DNA from 3 places in the Arthrobacter sp. P1_D12 genome. Region 1 is predicted to be linked to each of the others. Evidence: riboswitches for the same ligand, from Rfam matches in the RefSeq annotation. Region 1 holds a riboswitch; each other region holds the start of a gene.
What was found. A riboswitch is a leader RNA that binds a small molecule or an ion and turns the genes downstream of it on or off. The one in region 1 is predicted to bind S-adenosylmethionine.

Region 1 (7,506 bases):
CGCATGAGCGAGGAAGGCTTCGACCTGCTCCCCGGCGAGCACGCCATTGTCCCGGTAATGTTCGGCGACGCCGTCATGGCCGCCAAGGTGGCCGATGCCATGCTCCACAACGGCGTCTTCGTCACGGCGTTCAGCTACCCGGTGGTGCCCAAGGGCGCCGCCCGGATCCGCGTCCAGCTCTCCGCCGCGCACAGCGCCGACGACGTCGAAGCCTGCGTCCAGGCGTTCGTGCGCAGCCGCGCAGCGGTGGCAGCAGCCTAGAGCGCCTGATCGCCGGGCCGGGCCCCCGCTTTCAGCACGGGTCCGGCCCCACCCCAGGGGTCCGGCCCTGCCCGTTCATCCCGGCTTGCTCCTCTTGCTGGTCCGCGGGACATGTCCAGCTCCGGCAGCGAGGACTGGACATAATGCCACTATGTCCAACGGCCACGACCAACGAAGGGCATGCCCCGGTCCTGCCCGCCGCAGCGAGGGACATGTCCAGCCGTACGGACCACGGAAGAGCATGTCCCGGGTCTGCCCGCCGCAACGCGGGACATGCCCAGCCGTGCGGACCACGGAAGAGCATGTCCCGGGCCGGCCCGCCGCAACGGGGGACATGCCCAGCTCCGGCAGCGAGGACTGGACATAATGCCACTATGTCCAACGGCCACGACCAACGAAGGGCATGTCCCGGGCCTGCCCGCCGCAACGAGGGACATGTCCAGCCGTGCGGACCAAGGAAGGGCATGTCCCGGGGGCGGCGTGCACAATTTATCCAAGCAACCAGGATTCCAAGAAAGTTGCCGCCAAACTCGGAATCGTGGAGACGGCATGTGCCGAGAACGCCGTGAGTCACTGGACATTTCAACGCCCGGGGATCCAACAACGGCGCTGGTGATGACTGTGGGACCCGATTGACGCCACTCGCCCGGGGCGCAGCTTGCGGCAAACGCCGGATACCGGCGCGGCCTGACCCGACAATCTGCAAGGATGGGATCATGTCAGCTCATTACGATGTCGTAATTGTCGGCGGCGGGATCGCCGGCCTGTCCCTTGCCTCAGCCTTGGCCGGGCGCTGCAGCGTGGCCCTGATCGAAGCCGAGCAGACCCTGGCGTACCACACCTCGGCCCGCTCGGCCCGGCAACTGATTCCCAGCTACGGCCCGCCTGTGGTTCAGGAGCTCACCGTCCGGACGCTCGACCTCATCGCGGCCCAGGACGCCGAACGTCCGGAACCGGTGCTCACCCCGCGCAGCTTCATGCTGATCGGGGACGACGCCACCGTCCGGGCGGAGGCAAGCGGACACATGCAGCGGATCACCCACGCCGAGGCACTGGACCTGTGCCCGGCCCTGGTCCCGGATTCGTTCAGCGTCGCCGGGCTGGACACCGGATCCTTCGCCTGCAACGCCCCCGTGCTGCTCGAGGACCACCGGCGGCTCGCCGTGGCCGGCGGCGTGGACATCATTACCGGCGCCAGGGTCCATTCCGCCCAACGCCTGGGCACCGGCTGGGAACTGGGCGCCGGGCAGGAAGGCTTCCAGTCCGCCGTCGTGGTCAACGCCGCCGGTGCCTGGGCCGACGAGCTAGCCGTCCTCAGTGGCGTCGAGAAGCTCGGCCTGCAGCCGTACCGGCGCACCGCGGCGATCGTCGACGTCGAGAATCCCCTCCCGGAAGCCTGCCCGATGGTGGCGGCGGCCGATGACAGCTTCTACTTCCGGCCGGACAACGGCCAGGTCCTGATCTCGCCCGCCGAACACGTGCCGAGCGGACCTGAGGACGCCCGGCCCTATCCCGGCGACGTCGAACGGGTCATCGCCCGGCTCAACGAGATCACGACGCTCGGGATCCGGAGCGTTCGCACGGCCTGGACGGGGCTGCGGACGGAGGCGGCCGACGGCGTCCCGGTGGTGGGGTTCGACGCCGAGGCCACCGGATTCTTCTGGCTCGCCGGCCAAGGGGGGTACGGCTTCCAGACCTCATCCGGCGTCGCGGAACTGGCCGCCGGGCTGATCCTCGCCGGCCAGGGCTCCGCCCCGGCCCTGACCCCGGCCCTGCCCCCGGCGCGGGACGCCAGTCCGGCATCCCGGACAGCGGAGGCGCTGGCCGCGACCCGCTGGTCCATCCGGCGCTGAAGAATGGACCCATGAGTACCCTCATCACCAATATCGCCGAACTGATGACCCAGGACGCGGAACACCGCGTCCTCCGCGACGCGGCGGTGGTCATCGAGGGGGAGCGGATTTCCTGGCTCGGGCCCGCGGCCGGCGCCCCGGCCGCGGACGAACGGGTGGATGCCGGTGGCCGGGCGCTCCTCCCGGGCTGGGTCGACTCCCACACGCACCTGATCTTCGCGGGGGACCGCACTGCCGAGTTCGAGGCCCGGATGGCGGGGGAAAGCTACAGCGCCGGCGGGATCGCCGTCACCACCGGCGCCACCCGGAGCACGAGCGACTTCGACCTGACCCGGCTGGCGATGGGCCGCGTCGCGGAGGCCGTGTCGCAGGGCACCACCTACCTGGAGACCAAAACCGGCTACGGCCTGGACCTCGAGAACGAGGCCCGCAGCGCCCGCATCGCCTCCACGGTGGCGGACGAGGTGACCTACCTGGGGGCGCACCTTGTGCCCGCCGGGATGGACGCGGAGGAATACACGGAGCTGGTCTGCGGACCGATGCTCACCGCAGTCCGGCCCTACGTCCGCTGGGCCGACGTCTTTTGCGAGCAGGGCGCGTTCAACGAGGACCAGTCCCGCCGGGTGCTGCTGGCCTGCAAGGCCGCCGGGCTGGGGCTGCGCGTCCACGGCAACCAGCTCGGCGAGGGCCCCGGCGTCAGGCTGGCCGTGGAAGTCGGCGCCGCGAGCGTGGACCACGTGAACTACCTGTCGGCCGCGGACATCGACGCCCTTGCCGGCAGCTGGTCCGGCTGGGACGCCGCCGGCGGCAGCGGCACGCCTGGATCCGGGCAGCGCGGCACGGTTGCCACGTGCCTGCCGGCCTGTGATCTTTCCACCCGGCAGCCGCTGGCCCCAGGCCGTGAACTGCTCGACGCCGGTGTGCAGCTGGCGCTGGCCTCCAACTGCAACCCCGGCACGTCCTACACCAGCTCCATGGCGTTCTGCGTCACCACCGCAGTGCTGCAGATGCGGCTCAGTGTCCATGAGGCGGTGCGCGCCGCGACTTACGGCGGCGCCCTGGCCCTGGGACGGGAGGCCGGGAACGACGTCGACGGCGAACGCGCGGTGGGCTCGATCGCCGTCGGACACCGCGCGGACCTGCACCTGCTCAACGCCCCTTCCGCCACGCACCTGGCTTACCGGCCTGGCATCCCCCTGACGCACGCGGTGTGGCGCGCCGGTGTAGCGCAGCCGGTCCGTTAGCGCGCCGCCCTAGAACATCATGGGCGGTGCGTCGAGGACGGTCTCGTCCACGCGCCTCTTCTCCCACTGCGTGAAGGGCTTGTCGAGCTCGTACTTGCCGTGCGAGGTGCGCAGCAGGGTGCGGACCTCGGCGTTCTCGGGGTTGTTCAGGGACTCGAAGTATTCCACCGACCAGTGGAACCAGCGCATGCAGAACAGCCGCATCGTCAATCCGTGCGTCACGAACAGCGCGTTCGGGGCATAGCCGGGCCGGGACCAGTGCCGGTGCAGGGTTTCCATGAACGAAGAGATCCTGTCATACACATCGGAACCGGACTCGCCCTCGCGGAAGCGGTAGAAGAAGTGCCCGTAGGCGTTGCGGAGCTCCTTCTGGTCCTCGATGTCGCCGGCGATCTGAAAGTTGGCCCAGTCCTGTTCGCGCAGGCGCGGTTCCTCGATCACCCGCTCCACGAGCGGGCCGAGATTCAGCGCCTCGAGGGTCTGGTAGGCGCGCAGGTACGGGGAGACGTAGACGCACACCGGGCGGCCGTCCAGCTGGCGCCGGACCTCCTCCCCGGCCGCGGTGGCCTGCTCCAGACCCAGCGCGGTCAACGGGATCCGGTAGTCCGGAACACGGTTGTAGATCGAGGTGTCGGCATTGGCGGCAGACTGGCCGTGCCGGATCATGATGATTTTCCGGGGCGCACTCATAATCCCCAAGCATAGGGCTCCTAAAAGCAGGTGCCGCAGGCAAAACCCCGTTCGGCCGGCACCACGCGGGCACCAGCAAACTATCGGCAAGTGCAGGCAAGATAGAACCATGTTGGTTCCCTCCCGCCGTCGGCTGCGGTTCGAAGTGTTGATTGTCCTGGGGTTGTCTCTGGGGCAGTCCGCGATCTACTCCCTGGTGCAGTTGCTGGACAAGATGACCACGGCGCCGCTGGCCCAGGGGACATCCACACTGAACCGCTCACAGAGCGCACGCGAATACTTCGACCTCACCTACCAGTTGCTGGACATCATCTTCGCCCTGGTCCCGGTGGCCCTCGTGATTTATTTCCTCACCGAGCACTGGCCGGCCGGTGAGCGCGGAACCTCGGCGTTCCGAAGGATCGGCTTCGACTTCGCCCGGCCCGGCAAGGACCTCCTGCAGGGTCTCGGACTCGCCGCGCTCATCGGCATTCCGTCCCTGGGTCTCTACGCCGCCGGCCGGGCCCTGGGGATCACGACGGCGATCATCCCCAGTGCCCTGGACGCGTACTGGTGGACCGTGCCAGTGCTGGTCCTGTCCGCGATCCGGCACGCGGTGGTCGAGGAAGTGATTGTGGTGGCGTACCTGCTGGACCGGCTCGGGAAACTGGGCTGGAGCGTGCCAGCGGCCATCGCCGCCAGCGCCCTGCTCCGCGGCAGCTATCACCTGTACCAGGGGTTCGGGCCGTTCATCGGCAACGCGGTGATGGGCGTCGTCTTCGCGCTGGTCTACACGCGGACCAAACGGGTGATGCCGCTGGTGATCGCCCACGCCATCCTGGACACTGTGGCGTTCGTGGGGTTCAGCCTGTTCGGCAAGGCCGTGGGCCTGGGCTGAGTTGCTTTTACGAGCAGCCCTTAAATGATCTCGGCCGCCGTCTCCTAGGTGACATCGTTGGCACCTAAGAGATGGCGGCCGAAGCGTGGGGCAGGTGGAGCGTTAGATCGTGACCGCTCCGGAGGCGGTCTCGAAGGTGACAGAGAGGATGCCGGGAGTCCCGTGCGGCGCGATCCAGTTCACGGCGACGTCTTCCAGCGGCTTTTCAACCGGTTCGCCCAGCCACTCCGTGACACGTGCGGCCGAACCGGCAATGGTCAGTGCGGACATCTTGACATCGCTCGCGTAGGCGTTCGACGGGTGCAACTCCGGGTCGCCCTCCCACTTGAGCATGTACGGCACCTGGGGGTCGGCAATGAGCCCCAGGATGCCGATCTGCTTCCAGACCAGTTCGCGGCCGTCGGGAAACTTCCGGTTGCCGTTGACGGCGGCGCGGCCGAGCCGCTCCTCGAACGGGGCCAGGTCGTCAACCTCGACGCACCAGCCCATCCAGCCGCCGCCGGCCTCGGAGCGTGCCCGGACGGCCTGGCCGAACGGGGCCTTGTCGGAGGCCGGGTGGTTCAGGACCTCCACGACTTCCAGGTACTTGTGTCCCGCGAGCGGGATAATCATGTTGCGTGTCCCGAAACGGGGGTGCACTCCACCCTTCACGGCTTCAACGCCGAGGGCAGACGCAATACGTTCAGTGGTGGCTGCCAAGCCATCGTGTTCACAGGCGTAAGAGACGTGATCCATGCGCATGCCATCATCTTGGCACTTTGTGATGGACCTCTCAGCTTAGGCTCCCCTAACCGTCATGGGACGTCCTGGGGCGCGGAACGCGGCGCCCCCGATGCTCCGTCACGGCGGCCGTCTTCATCTTCGTCACAAAGCTATCCATGGCTCCGCCGCCATTCCTACACTGAAGCCAGGTCATGAGTGCCAGCGCACAGCCCCGGCTTGCTGGCCGGCAACCCTCGTATCGCGGTGGGGTGCCCCGGGTGAAGACCTGGCCGTCCGGCGCCCGCCGGAGGGCAAGCGCGGCGCCTGTTCCGGTTCGGGCCGAAAGCCCCGGCCGGTGCTGTGCCCAGTGACTCGAGGAGCACCAATGTCCAACGCCTGGTCCTTTGAAACCCGCCAGATCCACGCCGGCCAGGAGCCGGACAGCGCCACCGGCGCGCGTTCCCTGCCCATCTACCAGACGACGTCGTTCGTGTTCCCCAGCGCCGAAAGCGCCGCGAACCGCTTCGCGCTCGCCGAGCTCGCGCCCATCTACACCCGGATCGGCAACCCAACCCAGGACGCCGTCGAACAGCGCGTCGCCAGCCTGGAAGGCGGCCTCGCGGCGCTGCTGCTCAGCTCCGGCCAGGCCGCCGAGACGTTCGCCATCCTCAATATCGCCGAGGCCGGGGACCATGTGGTGGCCAGCCCCAGCCTCTATGGCGGAACCTACAACCTGCTCGCGCACACGCTGAAGAAGTTCGGCATCTCCGTGACCTTCGTGGCGGACCCGGATAACCTGGACCAGTGGCGGGACGCCGTCCAGCCCAACACCAAGCTGTTCTTCGGCGAAGTGGTCTCCAACCCCCGCCAGGACGTCCTGGACATCGAGGGCGTCTCCCGCGTGGCGCACGAGGCCGGCGTCCCGCTGGTGGTCGACAACACGCTCTCCACCCCCTACCTGATCCGGCCGATCGAGTGGGGCGCGGACATCGTGGTCCATTCCGCCACCAAGTACCTCGGCGGGCACGGCGCCGCAATCGCCGGCGTGATCGTGGACTCCGGCAACTTCGACTTCGGGAAGGACCCGGAGCGGTTCCCCGGCTTCAACACCCCGGACCCCACCTACAACGGCCTGGTCTACGCCCGCGACCTCGGAGCCGACGGCGCGCTGGGCGCGAACCTCTCCTACATCCTCAAGGCCCGGGTCCAGCTCCTGCGCGACCTCGGCTCCGCGGTGTCCCCGTTCAACGCCTTCCTCATCGCCCAGGGCATCGAAACGCTGAGCCTGCGCGTCGAGCGCCACGTGGCCAACGCCACGAAGGTGGCGCAATGGCTGGAGGGGCGGGACGACGTCGAATCGGTCGCCTACGCCGGGCTGCCGTCCAGCCCCTGGTACGAGCGCGGCCGCAAGTACGGGCCCAAGGGGACCGGCGCCGTCGTGGCGTTCAACATCGCCGGGGGAGCGGAGGCCGGCAAGCGGTTCGTCGATGCCCTCGAACTGCACTCCCACGTCGCGAACATCGGCGATGTCCGGTCGCTGGTGATCCATCCGGCGTCGACCACCCACAGCCAGCTCTCGCCTGAACAGCAGGTGATCGCCGGGGTGAATCCCGGGCTGGTGCGGCTTTCGGTGGGACTGGAGCACATTGACGACATCTTGGCGGACCTCGACGCCGGATTCCGCGCGGCCAAGTCCGCCTAGGCCGAAGCCCACGCGGAATTTCCCCACCTTTGCGGGCATGACGCCGGGAATCGCCGGCACTTCGGCGCGACCCGCCGGTCACGGCTGTCAAAGGTGGGGAAACTGCGGTGCTGACGGGCCCGGCTGTCACATGGAAGTCATAATCTTCGTGATTTCCGCACCCTGTTTCGTAGACTC
Region 2 (7,506 bases), on a different contig from region 1:
CGCCGCCCGGCGCGGGCTGCAGTTGCTGGCGGAACGGGTCGAGGCCCGGCCCGAGGCCGGGCAGCTGTTTGCGGCGCTCTTTGGCGGTTCACCCAACGCCGTGTGGCTCGACTCCTCCCTGGACCCGGCAGGACTGGCCCCGGAGGCCGCGGAGCGGAGCCGCTTCAGCATTTTGGCGGACGACGGCGGCCGCTTCGGCCAGGCCGTCCGGCACAGTTCCGGACGGACCCGCGTCAGCACGGGCCAGGCCACCGTGACCACCGATGGCCCGTTCTTCCGCTGGCTCGACGGCGTGTGGGGCAGCCGCGCGCTCCGCGCACCTGAGGCCTACCCGTGCGAGTTCACCCTGGGCTGGCTCGGGTACCTCGGCTACGAGCTCAAGCGCGAAACCGGCGGGAACGACGTCACCGCCACCACCCCGGACGCCTGCCTGATCTTCGCCGGCCGTGCCGTGGTCCTTGACCATGCCGAGGGCACAGCCTGGCTGCTGACCCTGGACTCACCCGACGCCGGGGACTGGCTTGAGGCGGCACGCACGGCCGTCACCGCGGCCGCGCCGGCGCCCGGGGCCGCGCACGCCTCCCCGGCCCAGCGTGTCAGCGCCCCGCAACCCACCGCCCCGCAAACCACCGCCCCGCGCTTCGCCGCCCGGGACACGGAAGCCGGCTACAAGGCGAAGGTCACCGAGGCCCAGCGTGAGATCGCGGAAGGAAACACCTACGAGGTCTGCCTGACCACGGTGCTCACGGCTGCCTCGCCCGCGGGGCCTCAGGGCGTGGATCCGTGGCCGGCCTACCTGGACCTGCGGCGCCGGAACCCGGCCCCGTTCGCCAGCTTCCTGCGGTTCGGCGGGCTCGCCGTGGCGAGCACGTCGCCGGAGCGGTTCCTGCAGATTGCCGCGGACGGCAGGATGCGGGCCGAGCCGATCAAGGGCACGCGCCGCCGGGACACAGACCCAGGCACGGATGCCGCGCTGCGCGAGGAACTGGAATCTTCGGCCAAGGACCGGGCGGAAAACATCATGATCGTGGACCTGTTGCGCAACGACTTGAGCCATTTCGCCGTCCCGGGTTCGGTGGCCGTCAGCCGGCTGTGCGCGATCGAGAGCTACGCCACCGTGCACCAGATGGTGAGCACCATCGATGCCCGGCTGCGGCCCGGGATGCCGCGGGCCGAGGCGGTCGCGGCCTGTTTCCCCGCGGGTTCGATGACCGGCGCCCCGAAGGTCAGCACCATGGCCATCCTGGACCGGCTGGAGGCCGCGCCGCGCGGCGTGTACTCCGGGGCGATCGGCTACTTCTCCCTGAACGGGGCCGCCGATCTCGCCGTCGCAATCCGGACCCTCGTGGTCAGCGCCCCCGGCGAGGGTGCCGCGGAACTGAGTCTCGGCGTCGGCGGCGCTGTCACCGCCGACTCGACCCCGCAGGAGGAGTACGAGGAAATCCGGACCAAAGCGTTCGGTGTCCTCTCGGCGCTCGGCGCCGGCTTTCCCACGGGCTGAGTCGGCTGTCCCGCCGCCCCCGGCTACTGCAGGGTGGCCGTCAGCCGCGCGACGTTGTCCACGTATTTGACGCCCATCGGACGTTTCATCCAGTCCTCGAGCGTAAGTTCGCGCGAAATGCCCCGGTAGGTGTCCTCCACGGCGCTGATCCGCCGCACGATGTCCTCCCCTAGGAGCATCACGGAGACCTCCAGGTTCAGCGAGAAGGAGCGCATGTCCATGTTGCTGGAACCCAGCACGGCAACGTCGTCGTCGATCGTGAAGTGCTTGGCGTGCAGCACGAAGGGGGCCTTGTAGAGGTAGATCCGCACCCCGGCTTCAAGCAGCGCCTCATAGTAGGACTGCTGGGCGTGGTGGACCAGGAACTGGTCGCCCTTTTCCGAGACGAAGAGTTCGACGTCGACGCCGCGCTGCGCCGCCGTCGTCACCGCATACAGCAGCGAGTCATCCGGGACGAAGTACGGGCTGCAGATCGAGATCTTGCGCTGAGCCGAGTAAATCAGCGTGTTGAAGAGCCGCAGATTGTTTTCGGTGATGAAGCCGGGGCCGCTGGGCACCACCTGGGCGGTGATGTTGCCGGCGTGCAGTTCGGGCCGGTGCGAGAGCTGTTCCTCAATGGATTCGTCGGTCTCGCTGAGCCAGTCCGTGGCGAAGACGACGTTGAGCGTGGTGACGATCGGTCCACGCAGGCAGGCCATCAGCTCGACCCATTCACGGCCGATCTTGCGGTGCTTGGGGTTGTTGTAGGAGGGCTCGATCAGGTTCTGCGATCCGGTGAAGGCGATCTCGCCGTCGATCACCATGATCTTGCGGTGGTTGCGCAGGTCCGGTCGGCGCCACTGCCCCTGCAGCGGGTTGAGCGGCAGCATGGGCCGCCAGCGGATCTTGCTGGCCTTGAGCCGGGCGATCAGCTTGCGATAGCCCTTGATGCGAAGCGTGCCAAGGTGATCGAACAGGACACGGACCTCGACGCCGCGCTCGGCGGCCTCTTCCAGCGCGGTCAGCAGATCGTCCGTGACGTGGTCCGAGCTCATGATGTAGAACTCGGCGTTGACGAAGGACTTTGCGCCGCGGACCGCCGCGGCCATCGCCTTGATGGAGTCGGGGTAGCCGGGCAGCAGCTCCACTTGGTTACCGTCCACCATCGGCAGCGAGCCCAGCGTCTTGTTCAGTTCCGCGGCGGAAGCCACCCATTCGGGTCCGGCGTAGCGGCTTTCCAGCATCGCCAGTTCCGAGGTCCCGGCGCGCACTCGGGTATTGACCGCGTCCTGCTGCGCGCGGCGCTTGCGGGAGAGCCGGAAGTTGCCGAACAGCAGGAACAGGAGCAGGCCGATGGTCGGCACGATGAAGATGCCCAGCAGCCACGCCATCGCGGTGGTGGGCCGCCGGTTTCCGGGGATGATGCCCAGTGCCAGCACCCGGATGGCGAAGTCGATCACCGTCAAAATCAGAATCGCCCAGGACGGTAAAGTCTCCGCCAGCGGAAATGGCCACAGCACAGGCGAACCCCTCAACGTACAAGCCACGCGGAACAGTTCCGAACGGGCAGTGACCAAATCCTATCCCGCGACCACCGAGACTAAGCTTTAGCCATGACCACTCCTGCCCCTGTTCCTGCGCCCGCGACCGTTCTGGTCTTCCTCGACCCGGCGTTCGACGGCGGCCGCGTTGCCGACGCGTCGCAGCCGCAGCTGATGGCCACGGACCTGGGCGCCACCCGCGGCGACGGCGTTTTCGAATCCCTCCTGGCCGTCGGCGGCCGGCCCCGCAAGATCCAGGCGCACCTGACCCGGCTGGCGGGCTCGGCCCGGCTTCTGGAGCTGGACATCCCCGCCGAGGATGCATGGCGGCGGGCGGTGGAAACCGCCATCCGCGAGTTCCGCGGGCAGGACCCCGCCGCGGCTGCAGCGGGCGGCGCGGAGCAGGACGAGGTGGTGGTGAAGCTGATTGTCACCCGCGGGCCGGAGGGCGCGGCTGCCCCCACGTGCTGGGTCCAGGCCTCCGCCCCGGCCGCCGCGGGACGACGGCAGCGCGAGACCGGGATCGACGTCATCCTGCTCGACCGCGGCTACGACAGTGAAGTTGGCGAGCGCGCCCCGTGGCTCCTGCTCGGCGCCAAGACCCTTTCCTACGCCGTGAACATGGCGGCGCTGCGCTACGCCCACCGGCAGGGCGCCGACGACGTCATCTTCACGTCCGCGGACGGCAGGGTGCTGGAGGGTCCGACGTCGACCGTTCTGCTGGCCCACCTGGAAACCTCGGACGACGGCGCCGGCGGAGTCCGCACCGTCCGGCGGCTCATCACGCCCCAGCTGGACAGCGGCATCCTGCCCGGCACTTCACAGGGCGCCCTGTTCACCGCTGCCAAGGCCGCCGGCTGGGAGCTGGGCTACGGCCCGCTGGAGCCGAAGGACCTGCTGGACGCCGACGCGGTCTGGCTGATCTCCAGCATCCGGCTCCTGGCCCCGGTGAACCACATCGACGGGCAGGAAATCGGCACCCCGGAACTCCGGCGCCAGCTCACTGCCGAACTCAACGCCCTCTTCGCGACCATCGAATAGCAACGCTCACCCCAGGGCGTCCGCGGGCACTGCCGGGCACCGGCGGAACGAGGCCGGGTTGAACGCCGGGAGCATGAACGTTGCGAGCACGGCGTCGAGCATTTCCGGGGCCCAGGTGCTGTTCTCCCCCAGGGTCGCGCAGACACCCAGCACCACGGGCGTTCCGTCGGTGCGGCGGCGGATCTGGACCTGGACCGGCCCGGCCAGCCCGAGCGTGCGGACGGCGGCCAGGCCCAGCTTGCGCACATCCCCGGCCTGGTTCGCCGGCACCCTGCGGCTGACCTCGTCGCTGCCGGCGCGTCCATACGGAGTCCTGGTCTTCTCGAGGACCACCGCCACCGGCGCCATCGCGTTGCGTGCCGGAGTGCCGAACACCAGGCACACATAGTCGGCGCCCGGGATAAATTCCTGGACCAGTTGCCCCGCCGGCATGTTCTTCCAGCTAACGGAGTCGGTTCCGGCCAGCAGGTGGACACCATGGGAGCCTTTGAAGACCCGCGGCTTGACCACCACGGGGCCGCTGAGGCCGGCGAGGGATGCCGGCGCGGCGGCGAGGTCGCCCGGAACCGCGAACCGGGGCACCGGGATGCCGGCGGCTTGCAGCGCCCAGGTGGTGAACAGGTGGTCGTTGGCGAGGGCCACCGCGGCTGGGTCGGCCACGATGATCCGCACGTCCTGGGCGAATCCGGCGCGGGCCGCGGCCAGGAGCGGGAGCTCCACGGTGAGGGTCGGAATGATGACGTTGATGGCTTCGCGGTCCACCACCCGGCGCAGGTCCAGGACCATGTCCGGGTTCGTAGCCGGCAGGAGCCTGACCGCGGCGGCGGGAGCCTCCCCGGCCTGGCGGGTGTCGGCGCGGGCGTCGGTGCCGAGGTACGGGAGGCCCCGGGCTTCGAGCTGGGCCGCGACGGCCCGTCCGGCGGCGCTTGTAATCCCGGTAACGAGTATGCGCGGGCCCACGATTGCTCCATTCCGCCGTCACCGGCCGGACCGCGGCTGCGGCTCCGACCGTTCCAGCCACCGATTCCCAGACAGCTTGTTGATGGACAGACGAGTCGATTCCGGGACTGCTCGATTCACACATTGCTCGAATCACCTGCAGCTCCGGCCGACGCGTCGGACCTAATCCCCCCAGTAGACGGCGACACGTCCCGGCAGACACGAGTGGGCTGTACCCGAAACTGGAGCCCGCCACTACTCGCCCGGGCCGCGGTCCGGTTACGGAACATGACGACGGCGGCCGTGCGGGCCGGCGTCGCAGGTGTTACGTTTTTGGGGAGTAATGAGAACCGGTGCCAAGCCCTGACTGGCCGGTCGGCAACCCTCCCTTTCGCGGCGGGGTGCCTCAGGTGAATACTCGGCATTCGAGAATTCGAGCTGCAAGCGTGAAAGAGGAGATCCGTCGTGCCCGAGACGTCAATACCCACAACAGCCACACCCGGTTCAGCACCCGGCGAGGAGAGGCTGGCCTACCGGCTGTTCACCGGCGCGGATGACCGCGCCTTTTGCGAGCGGGTGTCAGCCGCCCTGGCCGAGGGCTACGTGCTGCATGGAAGCCCCGCCGCCAGCTTCAACGGAAGCACCGTGATCGTGGCGCAGGCGCTGGTCCTGCCGGCCGCGATTGCCAGTGCGGACGCCGCCGTGGCCAATGCGGTTGATGAGCTCGACGCCGACGAATTTGGCGCCGACGGGGCCTTCGCGGGCCACGCATGAGCTACGCCGGAGACCTCAGCCCGCAGGAGGCGTGGGCCAAGCTGGAGGCCGGAGCCATCCTGGTGGATGTCCGGACCGAGGGCGAATGGGCCCACATCGGCATCCCGGACACCGCGGCCGCGGGCGAGAGCCGCAGCGATCCGCTCTTCATCCAGTGGAACCTCGCCGGCGGCATGCCGAACCCGCACTTCGTGGAACAGCTAAGGCAGCGGGCGCCGGCGGACACCGCCGTCGAACTGGTGTTCCTTTGCCGTTCCGGTGCCCGGTCGATCGCCGCCGCGACGGCCGCGACGGCCGCCGGCTACACCTCGTACAACGTCCTTGAGGGCTTCGAAGGCGAGACCGACCGCTTTGGCGGACGCACCGTCAATGGCTGGAAGAACCGCGGCCTGCCCACCAACCTCGGAAAGATCTAAGTGACTTTCAATCCCGACGCCGCCGGCTGGGCGGCCGACACCCAGGCTGTCCGTGGCGGCCTTGACCGCACCGGCTTCCAGGAAACCACCGAGCCGATCTTCCTCAACTCAGGATTCGTCTACGAGTCCGCGGCCGCCGCCGAGCGCGCCTTCACCGGGGAGGACGAGCGCTTCGTCTACTCCCGCTACGGCAACCCCTCCGTCGCCACCTTCCAGGAGCGGCTCCGGCTGCTCGAGGGAACGGAGGCGTGTTTCGCGACCGCGTCCGGCATGTCCGCCGTCTTCACCGCCCTGGGCGCGCTGCTGGCGGCCGGCGACCGGGTGGTCGCGGCCCGCTCGCTGTTCGGCTCGTGCTTCGTGATCCTTAACGAAATCCTGCCGCGCTGGGGAGTCGAGACGGTCTTCGTGGACGGCCCGGACCTGGAGCAGTGGCAATCCGCGCTGTCCGAGCCGACCACGGCGGTGTTCTTCGAGTCGCCGTCGAACCCGATGCAGGAAATCGTGGACATCGCCGCCGTGAGCAAACTGGCGCACGCGGCCGGCGCCACGGTGGTGGTAGACAACGTCTTCGCCACCCCGCTGCTCCAGCGCTGCGGCGACCTCGGCGCGGACGTGGTGGTCTACTCCGGCACCAAGCACATCGACGGCCAGGGCCGCGTCCTGGGCGGGGCCATCCTGGGCACCAAGGAATTCATCGACGGGCCCGTCAAGCAGCTCATGCGGCACACCGGTCCGGCGCTTTCGGCGTTCAACGCCTGGGTGCTCACCAAGGGCTTGGAGACCATGGCCCTGCGCGTCAACCATTCCTCGGCCTCCGCGCTGCGGCTGGCCGAATGGCTCGAGGGACAGCCTGCGGTCGGCTGGGTAAAGTACCCGCTGCTGCCGTCCCACCCGCAGTACCCGCTCGCAGTGCAGCAGATGAAGGCCGGCGGGACCGTGCTCACCCTGGAACTGCAGCCCTCCCCCGGCCGCACGGCGAAGCAGGCCGCGTTCGCACTCCTGGACGCACTGCGGATCATCGACATCTCCAACAACCTGGGCGATGCCAAGACGCTCATCACGCACCCGGCCACCACCACGCACCGCGCGATGGGCCCGGAAGGCCGCGCGGCGATCGGGCTCAGCGACGGCGTGGTTCGGCTTTCGGTGGGGCTGGAGGACGTCGAGGACCTGATCCGAGACCTCGGCCAGGCGCTCAAGCAGGTCTAGGGGCTTCCGCCCCTGCCCTGCACTGCCTCGGGCTCCCGGTCAGGCCGGGCGCAACCGGCCCAGGGCCGAACGATTGTCTGCCGGCCCCTCGGTGACGGGCCCCTGG
Region 3 (7,506 bases), on a different contig from region 1:
TCGTCCGCAAGGCCGTAGACCACTCTGCCGGGGCCTAAGACGGTAATGACTGGCACCACCCCCTCTGCAGCTGCCCCGTCCCACCCTGCCGGCGCCCATGCAGCCGGTACGCACTGGCCCGCCCCCTTCGCAGCACGGCCGGTCGATGCCACTGTCACCGTTCCCGGATCCAAGTCACTGACCAACCGGTACCTCGTGCTCGCCGCCCTCGCGGACGGACCTTCCCGGCTGCGCGCTCCCCTGCACTCCCGGGATTCCGCGCTGATGATTGAGGCCCTGCGGCAGTTGGGGGCCACCGTCACGGAAGTGCCCGGCGACGGCGCCTTCGGCCCCGACCTGGAAATCGTCCCGATCAGCATGGACACCGCGGCGGCGGACACGGCGATCGACTGCGGCCTGGCCGGTACAGTCATGCGCTTTGTGCCGCCGGTGGCCGCGCTGCGCCGCGGTGAGTCCCGTTTCGACGGCGACCCGCACGCCCGCAAACGCCCCATGGGCACCATTATCGAGGCCCTCGCTGGCCTGGGTGTGGCAGTCACCGCACCCGACGGCGGTCCGGCGTCGTCGTTGCCGTTCACGGTGCACGGCTCGGGCGAGGTGCGCGGCGGCCACCTGGTCATTGATGCCAGCGCTTCGTCCCAGTTCGTCTCCGCCCTGCTCCTGGCCGGGGCGCGCTTCACCGAGGGACTCCACCTCGAACATCAAAGCAGCGAACACGTCGGCAAGCCCGTGCCGAGCCTGGACCACATCAACATGACCGTGGCCGTGCTGCGCGGCGTGGGCGTGGCAGTCGACGACTCGGTGCCGAACCACTGGGTTGTCTCCCCCGGCCCGATCCGCGCCTTCGACGTCCGGATCGAGCAGGACCTCTCCAACGCCGGACCCTTCCTCGCGGCGGCCCTGGCCACCGGCGGCACCGTGCGGATCCCGAACTGGCCCGCCGAAACCACCCAGGTGGGTGATCTCTGGCGCGGAATCCTGACCGCCATGGGCGCCACGGTGACGGTTGACGGCGGCACCCTGACCGTCAGCGGAGGGCCGGAGATCAAGGGCGGCGACTTCGACGAGACCAGCGAACTCGCCCCCACCGTAGCCGCGTTGTGCGCCCTCGCCACCGGCCCCTCACGGCTGGGCGGCATCGCCCACCTCCGCGGCCATGAAACGGACCGGCTCGCCGCCCTCGTCGCCGAAATCAACCGCCTCGGCGGCGACGCCGAAGAAACCCCCGACGGCCTCATCATCCGCCCGGCCGCGCTGCACGGCGGTGTGGTGCACAGCTACGCGGACCACCGCATGGCAACCGCCGGCGCCATCCTCGGCCTTGCCGTAGCCGGCGTGGAAGTCGAGGACATCGCCACCACGGCCAAGACCATGCCCGATTTCCCGCAACTCTGGGAAGCGATGCTGGCCCAGGGATCCGCCGCAGATGAGGACACCGCCGGTGGCACGCAGCACTGATTCCTGGGACGAGTCCGACGTCCGGATCCGGCCGAACAAGAAGGGCACACGGCCCCGCACCAAGGACCGGCCCAGCTACGACGACGCCGTCACCGGACGCATCATCACCGTTGACCGCGGCCGCTACACCGCCGTCGTCGGCGAAGGGACCGCGGACGAACGCAAGATCATCGCGGCCCGGGCCCGGGAACTGCGCCGCAACCCGGTGGTTGCCGGCGACTTCGTCTCCCTCGTGGGGGACGTCACCGGCGAGCCCGACACCCTGGCGCGGCTGGTCAAGATCCAGGACCGCAAGACGCTGCTGCGCCGCAGCGCCGACGACACGGACCCGATCGAACGTGCCGTCGTGGCCAACGCCGACCAGCTGGTGGTGGTGGTCGCCGCCGCCAACCCCGAGCCGCGGACCGGTTTCATCGACCGCGCGCTGGTGGCCGCGTACGACGCCGGCATTGAGCCGCTGCTGCTCGTCACCAAGGCCGACGTCAAGGATCCTGCCGAGCTGCTGTCCAACTACCAGCACCTCGACTTCCCCGTCATCATCTCCAAGACCGCGGACTCCGCCGCTTCCGGCATCGACGCCCGCTCCGACGACGGGCTCTCCGCCCGGCTCGACAAGGACGCGGTATCCCAGCTGCGCGACTACCTCGACGGCAAGGTCACCGTGATGCTGGGCCATTCCGGCGTCGGCAAGTCCACTATGGTCAACGCCCTGACCGGGGCCGAGCGGGCCACGGGAGGCGTGAACGCGGTAACCGGCCGCGGCCGCCACACGTCCTCCTCGGCACTGGCGCTCAAAGTCAACGATGCCCCGGCCGGCAGCTGGATCATCGACACCCCCGGCATCCGGTCCTTCGGCCTGGCCCACGTGGACCCGGACCGGATCCTGCGCTCCTTCCCGGACCTGGAGCCGGGCACCGATGATTGCGAACGCGGCTGCAAGCATGACTCCACCGCCGTCAACTGCGGCGTCGACAAGTGGGTTGCGGCCGGGCACGCGGGGCCTTCGGGACCGGCCAGGCTCGCGTCCCTGCGCCGGCTGCTGGGCACTGACCCGCGGATGGAAGCGCAGGAAACCAAGGAACTGGGCACCGTCTCCTAGCCGGACCAGCAACGGGGCGGCGGCGCCGTGCCGCGGCCTACCGCCCGGCGGCCCGGTTTGACGGTAGTTTGGAACCATGAGTCAACCCGCTTCGAGCTACAACGATGACCTGCGCCTTGCCCATGTACTGGCAGATTCGGTCGATTCCCAGACCATGAGCCGCTTCAAGGCGCTCGACCTTCGGATCGAGACGAAGCCCGACCTCACACCCGTCACCGATGCCGACAAGTCCGCGGAAGAGGCCATCCGCGGCCAGCTCTCCCGGTCACGTCCGCGTGACGCGGTCCTGGGCGAAGAATTTGGCAGCTCGGGCCACGGTTCCCGCCGGTGGATCATCGACCCGATCGACGGCACGAAGAACTTTGTCCGCGGCGTCCCGGTCTGGGCCACCCTGATCGCCCTCGTCGATGAGGGCGAGCCGGTGGTCGGCGTCGTCAGCGCGCCGGCACTGGGCAAGCGCTGGTGGGCCGCCAAGGGTGCAGGCGCCTACACGGGCCGCTCGCTCGCCGCCGCCACACGGTTGAAGGTATCCAACGTCTCCAATCTCGAGGACGCCTCGCTGTCCTACTCCAGCCTTGGCGGCTGGAAGGAACGCGGGAACCTGGACGAGTTCCTGGGCCTGACCGAGGAAGTGTGGCGCACCCGCGCCTACGGTGACTTCTGGTCGTACTGCCTCGTGGCCGAGGGCGCCGTGGACATCGCCTGCGAACCCGAGCTGAATCTCTACGACATGGCCGCCCTGGTGCCGATCGTGACCGAGGCCGGCGGCCGCTTCACCTCGCTCGAAGGCGAGGACGGCCCCTTCGGCGGCAACGCCCTGGCCACCAATTCGATCCTGCACTCGGAAGTGCTCAAGCGGCTCAACCCCGGACTCGACGACCTCTTCCAAGCCCACCCGAACAACTGAGCCGCGCCCGTAATAATCCGCTTCACAATCGGCGGCCGCCTTTTCCCCGGCTGCCCCGATGTCCTACGCTCGATGCAGGTCACGAGTGCCAGCGCTAAACCCCGGTTTGCTGGCCGGCAACCCTCCAGTCGCGGTGGGGTGCCCCGGGTGACGACCTGGCCGGTCCGGAACGGACCCGGCAAGCGCGGATTCCCACGGTGTGGGGTCCTGTTCGAGTGAGGTCCCATGACAACTGCCATTTTCCCCGTTGCCCCTGAATTCCATGCACCGCTTGCCCTCGCGGCCCGCCCGCTGGCAGCCGTCACCGGGGCCGAAATCCAGGCCCCGCTGATCACCGGCGGCCACGCGCGCTACGCCAACCTCGACTACGGCGCCTCCGCCCCGGCCCTGTCCGTGGTCTCGGCCTACCTGAACGAAATCCTGCCGTACTACGCGAGCGTGCACCGCGGCGCCGGCTACGCATCGCAGATCAGCACCTCCGTCTACGAGAACGCCCGGGACATCGTGCGGGACTTCGTGGGCGGCCGGCCCGACGATTCCGTGATCTTCACTCGCAACACCACCGATTCCCTGAACCTGCTGGCCGGCTGCCTGCCGCTGCGCGACGGGCGCCCCGCGGGCGAGGTCCTCTACCTCGACATCGAACACCACGCCAACCTCCTGCCCTGGCAGAATGTCCCGCACCGCAGCGTCGTGGCCGCCGCCACCCTCGCGGCCACCGTGGACCGCCTGCGCGACGAACTCGCCCGCGGCGGCGTCAGCCTGCTGGCCGTCACCGGCGCCTCCAACGTCACCGGGGAGATTCTCCCGATCCGGACCCTGGCCGCACTGGCGCACGAATACGGCGCCAGGATCGTTGTCGACGCCGCGCAGCTCGCCCCGCACCGGCGGATTAATATCGCCGCGGACGACGTCGATTACCTCGCCTTCTCGGGGCACAAGCTGTACGCCCCGTTCGGCGCCGGCGTGCTGGTGGGGCGGACGGACTGGCTCGACGCCGGCACCCCGCACCTGGCCGGCGGCGGCGCGGTCCGCGATGCCCGGCTCGACTCCGTCAGCTGGACCACGGGACCTGCCCGGCACGAGGGCGGCTCGCCGAACGTCCTCGGTGCGGCGGCCCTCGCCCGCGCCACCCAGGTCATTGCGGCCCTGGACCCGGAGCAGTGGCAGGCCCACGAGGACGCCATCCGGTCCTTCCTCGTCGAGGGCCTCCAGGGCATCGAAGGGGTAACCGTGCACCGGATCTTTGCCGATTCGGTTTCTGATTCTTCCTCCGCTTCTTCCACTGGAGGCGATCAGCCGGACACCGGCACGATCGGCGTCGTGAACTTTTCCGTGGAAGGCTACGACGCCGGACTGGTGGCCGCCTACCTGTCGGCCGAACACGGCATTGGCCTGCGCGACGGCCGCTTCTGCGCCCACCCGCTGCTCAAGCGGCTCGGCCTGCCCGCCGGCTCCCTGCGGGCCAGCTTCGGCCTTGGCTCACGGCTGGAGGACGCCGAACGCCTGCTGGCCGGCCTGCAGCAGCTGCGGCAGAACGGACTCGGTTGGGATTACGTGGTGGACGCCGGCCGCTGGGTGCCGGCCAACGATACCCGCAGCTACCCCCACTGGGCTCCGAACACCCCGGGCACGGCCGGCGCTGCGCCCTGCACCCTCGACTAGCGCAGGATCAGGGCCCGGCGCGGGTGCGGTAAATTCGAAAGGTATCTGAAACCAGCAGGACCTTCCAGAAGGAGATCGCACGTGGCAAGCGCCGGACCCAGGCTCCACAGCGGACCGAAGCTGCACAGCGAGCGGCGCCAGGAACTCGGACAAAGCTTCCAGGACGGCGGCGAACACTACGAACGCGTCCGCCCCGGCTATCCGCAGGAGTCGGCCGACTGGCTGGTTCCGGCGGGAGCCAGGGACGCCGCGGACATTGGCGCGGGCACCGGGAAGTTCACTTCCCTTTTGGCAGAACGCGGACTGGGCACGGTGGCCGTGGACCCCTCTGCCGACATGCTCGGGCAGTTGCGCCGGACCCTGCCGGACGTCACCGCCATCGAGGGCAGCGCCGAGGACACCGGTCTCGAGCCGGAGTCCTTTGACCTGGTCACGGTTGCCCAGGCGTGGCACTGGTGCGACCCGGGCCCGGCCAGCGCCGAGATTGCCCGGATCCTGCGGCCGCGCGGCGTGCTGGGCCTGATCTGGAACCAGCTGGACACCAGCGTGCCCTGGGTGCACCGGCTCTCCCGGATCATGCACGCCGGGGACGTCCACAAGCCACACTTCCGTCCGGCCGTGGGCCCCGAGTTCACCGGGCTGGAGAGCCACCTGACGCGCTGGGAGGATTCCGTCACGACGGAGGACATCCAGGAGCTCGCCAAGTCCCGCAGCTACTATCTCGCGGCATCGGCCTCCACCCGGACCAAGGTCACAGCCAACCTTGCCTGGTACCTGAACGAGCATCTGGGACACACCCCGGGCGAGGTGCTCCGGCTGCCCTACCTGACCCAGACGTGGCGGGCCTTCCGGGCCTGATGCACGCTCACCCCGGATGCCCCCGGATTGCACGCAGCGCCCGCCGGGCTTATTGTTTCGGTATGCCTAATAATTTCTTATAGGCACACGAAACTTTGACACCGGCTGTTTTCCGGCCGGCGCCGATCATCGCGTCAACGCCGACGCGCCAATCACAGGAGCTGGCAGTGCTGGAGCTAACGGGACACGGGCAACCGGCGCAGGACGCCCCCACTTACAAACACCCGGGTGCCCGGAGGGCGCTGATCGGCCTGTTGGGACCGGCCTTCGTGGCGTCGATCGCCTACGTGGACCCCGGAAACGTGGCCGCCAACCTGACCGCCGGAGCGCAGTACGGCTACCTGCTGGTGTGGGTCCTCGTGGCCGCCAACGTCATGGCCGTCCTCGTCCAGTACCAGTCCGCCAAGCTCGGGATCGTCACGGGCAAGAGCCTTCCGGAGATCCTTGGTGAACGGCTCAAGCCGTTCTGGCGCCGCGCCTTCTGGGTGCAGGCCGAAGTCGTCGCCGCCGCCACCGATCTCGCGGAGGTGGTGGGCGGCGCAATCGCCCTGTACCTGCTTTTCGGCCTGCCCCTCCCCCTGGGCGCCATGATTGTTGGCGCCGTGTCCATGCTCCTGCTCGCGGTCCAGGCCCGGCAGAAACAGCGGCCGTTCGAATTCATCATCATGTTCCTGCTCGGCATCATCACAGTCGGCTTCCTGGCCGGGCTGTTCATCAGCCCGCCCGATCCGGGGGCCGCCCTGGCCGGGCTCATGCCCGGTTTCCAGGGCCCGGACACCGTCCTGTTGGCCGCCAGCATGCTCGGGGCCACCGTCATGCCGCACGCCATCTACGTCCACTCTGCCCTGTCCCGGGACCGGCACCGGCCGGACGAACACCTGCATGTTCCCCCGGCGGCCATCGCGCGCCTGGTCCGGGCCACCCGGTTCGACGTCGTGGCCGCCCTCGCGATCGCCGGGCTGGTCAACATTGGCATGCTGCTCCTGGCCGCCTCCACCCTCGGCGGCGAAGAAGGCACGGACACGATCGAGGGCGCGCACGCCGCCATCACCGCCAATCTCGGCCCGATCGTCGGCGTGATCTTCGCGGTCGGGCTGCTCGCCTCCGGCCTGGCATCGACCTCCGTGGGCTGCTATGCCGGCGGCACCATCATGCAGGGCCTGCTCAAGATCCGGATCCCCGTCATGGCCCGGCGGGTCGTGACCCTTATCCCCGCCGTCGTGCTGCTGGCGGTGGGCTTCGATCCCACCTGGGCGCTCGTCCTGAGCCAGGTGGTCCTCAGCTTCGGGATTCCCTTTGTCCTGGTCCCGCTGGTGGTGCTGACCAGCAACAAAGCCCTGATGGGCCGGTTTGCCGACGGCCCGGCCCTCCGAGTCGCCGCCATCATCAGCGTGGTGCTCGTCGTGGCTCTTAACCTGGTGCTGCTGTGGCTCACTTTCTCCGGAGGCAGCTGACGGTAGGCTTAGGTCTGTGAAGACCAGTACGCCCTCCTCCTCGATCGAGGACTACGTCAAGGTCA

Region 2: linked by a shared signal. The riboswitch ahead of AC1DZV_RS14710 (DUF1737 domain-containing protein) and the one ahead of AC1DZV_RS03405 (bifunctional o-acetylhomoserine/o-acetylserine sulfhydrylase) in region 1 are both predicted to bind S-adenosylmethionine.
Region 3: linked by a shared signal. The riboswitch ahead of AC1DZV_RS20315 (aminotransferase class V-fold PLP-dependent enzyme) and the one ahead of AC1DZV_RS03405 (bifunctional o-acetylhomoserine/o-acetylserine sulfhydrylase) in region 1 are both predicted to bind S-adenosylmethionine.

Annotation. Positions count from the first base shown of each region.
Region 1 is NZ_JBFUAR010000003.1:86,820-94,325, reverse strand. It holds gene AC1DZV_RS03435 (glycine C-acetyltransferase) at 1-261, shown strand, start outside; gene AC1DZV_RS03430 (NAD(P)/FAD-dependent oxidoreductase) at 978-2,114, shown strand; gene AC1DZV_RS03425 (amidohydrolase family protein) at 2,126-3,358, shown strand; gene AC1DZV_RS03420 (histidine phosphatase family protein) at 3,368-4,048, opposite strand; gene AC1DZV_RS03415 (CPBP family intramembrane glutamic endopeptidase) at 4,158-4,925, shown strand; gene AC1DZV_RS03410 (VOC family protein) at 5,028-5,666, opposite strand; SAM riboswitch class IV at 5,836-5,951, shown strand; gene AC1DZV_RS03405 (bifunctional o-acetylhomoserine/o-acetylserine sulfhydrylase) at 6,013-7,329, shown strand.
Region 2 is NZ_JBFUAR010000018.1:127,515-135,020, forward strand. It holds gene pabB (aminodeoxychorismate synthase component I) at 1-1,501, shown strand, start outside; gene cls (cardiolipin synthase) at 1,525-3,000, opposite strand; gene AC1DZV_RS14700 (aminodeoxychorismate lyase) at 3,094-4,062, shown strand; gene AC1DZV_RS14705 (ATP-grasp domain-containing protein) at 4,069-5,022, opposite strand; SAM riboswitch class IV at 5,341-5,454, shown strand; gene AC1DZV_RS14710 (DUF1737 domain-containing protein) at 5,467-5,775, shown strand; gene AC1DZV_RS14715 (rhodanese-like domain-containing protein) at 5,772-6,191, shown strand; gene AC1DZV_RS14720 (O-succinylhomoserine sulfhydrylase) at 6,192-7,400, shown strand; gene AC1DZV_RS14725 (glutamate--cysteine ligase 2) at 7,440-7,506, opposite strand, start outside.
Region 3 is NZ_JBFUAR010000033.1:17,971-25,476, reverse strand. It holds gene AC1DZV_RS20335 (DoxX family protein) at 1-38, shown strand, start outside; gene aroA (3-phosphoshikimate 1-carboxyvinyltransferase) at 46-1,458, shown strand; gene rsgA (ribosome small subunit-dependent GTPase A) at 1,442-2,557, shown strand; gene hisN (histidinol-phosphatase) at 2,634-3,464, shown strand; SAM riboswitch class IV at 3,542-3,655, shown strand; gene AC1DZV_RS20315 (aminotransferase class V-fold PLP-dependent enzyme) at 3,690-5,129, shown strand; gene AC1DZV_RS20310 (class I SAM-dependent methyltransferase) at 5,211-5,987, shown strand; gene AC1DZV_RS20305 (Nramp family divalent metal transporter) at 6,155-7,441, shown strand; gene AC1DZV_RS20300 (metal-dependent transcriptional regulator) at 7,458-7,506, shown strand, end outside.